Linked DNA regions of Microlunatus soli. The protein of the gene in region 1 interacts with the protein of each later gene in a pairwise test. Links are inferred from orthologs where the notes say so. Each region holds a gene or a part of one and is shown in the gene's direction. Other genes may lie near its edges.

Evidence for each region.
Region 2: the proteins of rlmB (region 1) and BLU38_RS19020 interact in binary tests that used the Escherichia coli proteins (3 or more experiments, as listed by UniProt). The link is inferred for Microlunatus soli from one-to-one orthologs.

What each region holds. Positions count from the first base shown.
Region 1 is NZ_LT629772.1:1,928,694-1,931,861, forward strand. What follows is about bases 184-3,034. They hold rlmB (23S rRNA (guanosine(2251)-2'-O)-methyltransferase RlmB), read left to right. Parts: upstream 184-1,063; coding sequence 1,064-2,005; downstream 2,006-3,034. Other genes in these bases: cysS (cysteine--tRNA ligase), read left to right, coding at 184-1,042; BLU38_RS08990 (nucleotidyltransferase domain-containing protein), read left to right, coding at 2,020-2,805; BLU38_RS08995 (VOC family protein), read right to left, coding at 2,984-3,034. Outside these bases: more of cysS, read left to right, coding at 1-183; more of BLU38_RS08995, read right to left, coding at 3,035-3,168. UniProt on the Escherichia coli protein: Specifically methylates the ribose of guanosine 2251 in 23S rRNA.
Region 2 is NZ_LT629772.1:4,151,693-4,154,825, forward strand. The notes cover bases 27-2,842. They hold BLU38_RS19020 (NAD(P)H-hydrate epimerase), read left to right. Parts: upstream 27-604; coding sequence 605-2,080; downstream 2,081-2,842. Other genes in these bases: glmS (glutamine--fructose-6-phosphate transaminase (isomerizing)), read left to right, coding at 27-189; BLU38_RS19015 (holo-ACP synthase), read left to right, coding at 200-550; alr (alanine racemase), read left to right, coding at 2,077-2,842. Also shown: more of glmS, read left to right, coding at 1-26; more of alr, read left to right, coding at 2,843-3,133. UniProt on the Escherichia coli protein: Bifunctional enzyme that catalyzes the epimerization of the S- and R-forms of NAD(P)HX and the dehydration of the S-form of NAD(P)HX at the expense of ADP, which is converted to AMP.

The sequences.
Region 1 (3,168 bases):
GATCGAATTGATCACCACCCTGATCGATCGGGGCCATGCCTATCCCGCGGCCGACGGGTCCGGTGACGTCTACTTCGACGTCCGGTCCTGGCCGGACTACGGATCGTTGTCCCGGCAGAAGATCGACGACATGGAGCCGGCCGAGGACTCCGAGCCGCGCGGCAAACGCGACCCCCGCGACTTCGCGCTCTGGAAGGGGCACAAGGCCGACGAGCCCGAGACCGCTTCCTGGGACACACCGTGGGGCCGGGGACGACCGGGTTGGCACCTGGAGTGCTCGGCGATGGCCGGCAAGTACCTCGGCGACGAGTTCGACATCCACGGTGGCGGTATCGATCTGCGGTTCCCGCACCACGAGAACGAGCTGGCCCAGTCCACCGCTGCCGGGCGGCCGTTCGCTCGCTTCTGGATGCACAACGCCTGGGTGACCGCAGCCGGGGAGAAGATGAGCAAGTCGCTCGGCAACGGCGCCCTGGTCAGCGAGGTGACCAACCTCTATCCACCGCGCGCCGTGCGGTTCTACCTGCTCGCTCCGCACTACCGTTCGGCGATCGAGTATGCCGACACCTCGTTGGCCGAGGCAACGGCGTCGCTGGATCGGATCGACAACTTCGTCGACCGCGCACGGGACGTGATCGGTGTCGCGGCTCCGGTGTTGCCGGAGTCATTCACCGCGGCGATGAATGATGATCTTGGTACGCCGGGCGCCTTGGCAGTGCTCTACAACGCCGTCAGGGAAGGAAATTCGGCGATCGAGGCCGGCGACCGCGACACCGTTGCCAACAAGCTGGCGGAGGTCCAAGGCATGCTCGGCGTGCTCGGGCTGGCCGCCGATGACCCGATCTGGCAGCACTCCGGGTCCGAGGACGCGGCGCTGACGTCGGTGGTCGACGGACTGGTCGGCGAGCTGCTGAAGCAGCGCGAGGATGCCCGTGCCAGGAAGGACTTCGCTGCCGCGGACAGTATCCGCGACACCTTGATCAAGTTGGGTGTCGAGATCTCCGACACCCCCAACGGCCCGAAGTGGCGGTTGAGCAGATGATGTTCTGGAAGGTTGTTGATCTTGCCCGGTAACAGTCAACGCAAGGGCGCCATCAAGCGCAAGGGCAAGTCGAACGCCGCGGGATCCGGGGGCCGGGTGCGACGGGGGCTGGAAGGCAAGGGGCCGACTCCCAAGGCCGAGGACCGTCCCTATCACAAGGCGTACAAGGCCAAACAGGAGCGGCAGCGCCAGGACGACGGCCGACCCCGTCGTACCGGCGGACCGCGAGCAGCCGGTCCGGAATGGATCATCGGCCGCAATCCCGTACTGGAAGCCCTCCAGGCCGAGTTGCCGATCCATGCCGGCTATGTGGCCGAGGGTTCCGAACGGGACGACCGGTTGCGCGACATCTTCAAGATCACCGCCGATCGCGGCATCTCGCTGCTGCAGACCAGCCGCGGCGATCTTGATCGGATGACCTCCGGTGCCGTCCACCAGGGTGTGGCGCTGCAGCTGCCCAGCTACGACTACAAGCATCCCGACGACCTGCTGGACCTGGCCGGAGCGAAGCCGCTCTTCGTCGCTCTGGACAAGGTGACCGATCCGCGCAACCTCGGAGCGATCGTCCGATCCGCGGCCGCCTTCGGCGCCAACGGGGTGCTGATCCCCGAACGCCGCTCGGCCGGCATGACAGCCGCAGCCTGGAAGACCTCGGCCGGCGCCGCCGCCCGGATCCCGATCGCGCGAGCCACCAATCTCACCCGCACCCTGCAGAGCTATGCCAAGGCGGGGCTGTTCATCGTCGGCCTGGATGGGGACGGCGACACCGATATCGCCGAACTGCCACAGGCGACCGACCCGCTGGTGCTGGTCGTCGGCAGCGAGGGCGAGGGCTTGTCCCGGCTGGTCCGGGAAAGTTGTGACGTGATCGCCTCGATCCCGATCCGCTCCAGCGTGGAGTCGCTGAATGCCGGTGTGGCCACCAGCGTCGCGCTGTACGAGGTGGCTCGACACCGTAACTGAGGGGCTTCACCACCATGCAGCACCACCAGGACAGCATCGACGTCTTCGTCGAGCGCGCCAGCCAGGACCCGGAGGTGATCGGGATCGTGCTGGACGGCTCGGTCGCCGCGGGCACCGAACGTCCGGACTCCGACGTCGACCTGTGCCTGGTGCTCACCCCGGAGGCCTTCGCCACGGCCTGGAAACGTCATCGGCTCAGCTACGTCGAACGCGACGGCATCACCTATCCGGGCGGGTATTACGACATCAAGGTCGCCAGCTCGGATTACCTGCGCCGGGCGGCGGAGTGCGGCGACGAACCGATGCGAGCGTCGTTGCTGCACGCCCGGGTGCTCTGGTCGCGGGACGACGAATTGGCCGGGTTGATCGCCGCCGTGCCGCTGCTCCCCGATCACGTCTGGGAGCAGCGGATGGCGTCGTTCATCGCTCAACTCCGGTTGCACGGCGGTTACTTCCTGCGGCAGGCCGCCGAGCACCACAACAGCTACTTGTCCCACCATGCCGCGGTGCACATGGTCGGCGCGGGTGGCCGGGCACTGCTGGCGTTGAACCGGACACTGTTCCAAGGGCAGAAGTATCTTGACCAGACGCTGGCCGGGCTGGACCGTATCCCGGTCGGCTATGCCGAAGCGGCGCGTGCGGCCCTGGACGATCCCGGCATCGCAACCGGGACCCGCTACCGGGATCTGCTCGAGTCCTTCCATGCCTGGCCGTTGACCGAGGACGAGACTCTGTCCACCTTCGTCCGGGACAACGAGCTCGGTTGGTTCACCGGCCGAGCTCCGGCCGAATACGCCTGATCCCCGGTTGCAGGATGCCCCCAGGAGGGTGGTGAGCAATTGGCTCGTCGCGGGCGCCGCGATGTGCGTGCCCGGGCAAGCCGCGGGAGCGAAGCCGGGCCGGGGCCCGTCGAGCGAGCGCGGCGAGCCCGTGTGCGTGCAGCGTGGCGCGCAGCAGAGCGAATTGTTCAGGCCCCGCTCAGCGGGCGACGATCTGGATCAGGTTGCCGCAGGTGTCGTCCAGCACGGCGGTGGTGACCGGTCCCATCGCCGTCGGCTGTTGGGTGAAGCTCACGCCGAGGCCGGTGAGCCGATCGTATTCGGCGTGCACGTCGTCCACCGCGAACGAGGCAGCAGGAATCCCGTCGTTCACCAGGGCTTCCT
Region 2 (3,133 bases), 2.2 Mb from region 1 along the record:
GCCGAGGACGACGACACCGAGATCGAGTCGCTGGCCGACGTCTGGATCCGACTGCCCAAGGTGTCCACCTTGTTGCAGCCGCTGGTGGCCACCATTCCGCTGCAACTGTTCGCCTGCGAGCTGGCGACCAAGAAGGGTCACGACGTGGATCAGCCGCGCAATCTGGCCAAGTCGGTCACAGTGGAATGAGCCGCCGACCATGATCATCGGGGTCGGCATCGACGTCTGCGATGTGTCCCGGTTCGCCCTGACCATCCAGCGACGGCCCGGTCTGGTCAAGCGGCTGTTCACCAGCCGTGAGGCGGAGCGGCCGACGGCATCGCTGGCTGCCCGGTTCGCGGCCAAGGAGGCCCTGGCCAAGGCGCTGGGCGCGCCGAGCGGACTGTCCTGGCTGGACGCCGAGATCGAGACCGACGAGGTCGGCAAACCGTCGCTGCGGATCACCGGCACGGTCGCCGATCGGGCCGCGGCGCTGGGTGTCGCACGGATCCACGTCTCACTGAGCCATGATGCCGGGATAGCCTCGGCTTTTGTGATCTGCGAGGACTGAACGGCTCGCAGCGGATCGACGACCGGCACCGGTGGGAGGAGCGAGGCGACGACGATGCAGACGGCCTATCCGGTGCACGACATCCGACGCCTGGAAGAGGCGGCGATCGCCGCCGACCCGCGGCACGATCTGATGCAGGCCGCCGCCGGCGCGCTCGCCGCCGTCGTCGCCGGCGAACTCGTCGAACGCCGCGGAGCTGTCTACGGTGCCAGGGTCCTGCTGCTGATCGGCGGCGGCAACAACGGCGGCGACGCGCTCTTCGCCGGGGCGCTGCTGGCACGACGAGGGGTCGCGGTCCGTGCGCTGCCGGTGCTCGGTACGCCGCATCCGGCGGGACTCGCGGCATTGCGCCGGGCCGGTGGCCGGATCCTCGAACCCTTGGCGGTGGACGAGCAGGCCGAGACCGTCCCACAGGGCTGCGATCTCGCCGTCGACGGCGTCCTCGGCATTGGCGGGCGGCCCGGGCTTCCCGATCGGGTCGCCGCCGTGCTGGACCGGCTGAACGACCTGCGGGTGCCGATCGTCGCGGTCGATCTACCGTCCGGGGTCGACGCCGACACCGGTGCCGTTCCCGGCGCCGCGGTGACGGCCGCAGTCACGGTCAGCTTCGGCGCCGCCAAACCCTGCCAGCTGATCGAGCCGGCGCGCAGCCGGTGCGGTCGGGTCGTCGATGTCGATCTTGGTTTCGGCCATGACGATCGGCTGACCCGGATCAGCGCGCTGGACGAAGATGATCTTGCGCGGGATTGGCCCTACCCGGGCGTGACCAGCAGCAAGTACACCCGTGGTGTGGTCGGTATCGACGCCGGTTCGGACAGCTATCCCGGCGCGGGCATCCTGGCCGCCCACGGCGCGGTGTATGCCGGCGCCGGGATGGTGCGCTTCCACGGAGCCGAGGAATCCCGACGGGTGCTGACCGGCGCGCTGCCCAACATCGTCTACGGCGACGGCCGGGTGCAGGCGATGCTGTACGGCTCCGGCTGGGGTGATCGGCCCGACGGCGCCGACGTGATCGCGCACGGCTTGGAGACCGGCCTGCCTGCCGTGGTGGACGCCGACGGCCTGCAACGGTTGCCGGCCGGCGGACTCTCCCCGGAGTGGTTGATCACGCCGCATGCCGGTGAGCTGGCCCGACTGCTCGGCTGCGACCGGGGCGAGGTCGAGAGCGACCCGGTCGGCGCCGCACATCGTGGCGCGGACCGGACCCATGCCACCGTGCTGCTCAAGGGCGCGACCCAGGTCGTCGCCCGCCCGGGACGGCGCTCGGTGCTGATCGCCGTACCGGGGCCGGCGTGGACCGCGCAGGCAGGGTCGGGTGATGTGTTGGCCGGTATCTGCGCGACTCTGTTGGCGGCCGGTGTCCCGGCAGCCCGGGCAGGAGCGCTCGGCGCGTCACTGCAGGCGGTGACCGCCGCGGAGTTCCCCGGACCGGTGCCGCCGCATCGGCTGGCCGAACACGCGGCCACTGTCCTCGGACGACTCGGACAACGGGCCGCCGGCGCGGCCGATCGGGAAGGAAGCCGATCATGATCGACGAATCGATCTTCCCCGGTCCGGGGGCCGTCGGGATCGCACCGCAGACGGCCTCGGCCGTTGTTGATCTTGGTGCGTTCAGTCGGAATCTCACCCGACTGCGCGAGCATGTCGGCAGCACGCCGGTGATGGTGGTGGTGAAGGCCGACGGCTACGGGCACGGCATGATCAACTGTTCCCGTGCCGCCCGACAGGCCGGCGCAGACTGGCTCGGCGCCGCAACACCGACCGAGGCCCTGCAGCTTCGCGAATCCGGCGATCAGGGTCGACTGCTGTGCTGGCTCTACGGCCCGGACGAGGATCTGGAACCGGTGGTCGCCGCCGACATCGACATCGCCGCCCATTCGGCCGAACAGATCTCCATGATCACCGCGGCGGCCGGTGCGGTGGAGCGGACCGCCCGGGTCCATCTCAAGATCGACACCGGGCTGTCCCGCAACGGTGCGGCGGCGGACCGCTGGCCCGAGCTGTGCGCGATCGCGGCCGAGGCGGAGCAGGCGGGTGCGGTGCGGATTGCCGGGATCTGGTCGCATTTCGCGGCTGCCGACGAACCCGGCCACCCGTCGATCGCCCGCCAGCAGGAAGCGTTCAGCGCGGCGCTGACCTCGGCAGAGGAGTTCGGACTGTCCCCGGAGGTCAGGCACCTGGCCAACTCCGCGGCCGGCCTCACCCTGCCGGACACCCACTACGACCTGGTCCGGTTGGGGATCGCCTGCTACGGCATCGAACCCGCGCCCGGTCTGGCTGCCGGTGTCGGAGTTGATCTTGAACCGGTGATGACGCTGCGCGCGCAGCTGGCGGCGGTGAAACCGATCGCGGCCGGGGAAGGCGTCTCCTACGGTCACACCTGGACCGCGGACACCGACACCGTGGTCGGCCTGGTCCCGCTGGGCTACGGTGACGGCATCCCGGTAGCTGCCAGCAATCGAGCCGAGGTGCAGGTCGGTGGCCGGCGGGCTCCGATCCGTGGCCGGGTGTGCATGGACCAGTTCGTGGTCGACCTCGGCCCCGGCGCCACCGAAGCGATGGGCGACGAGGTGATCATCTTCT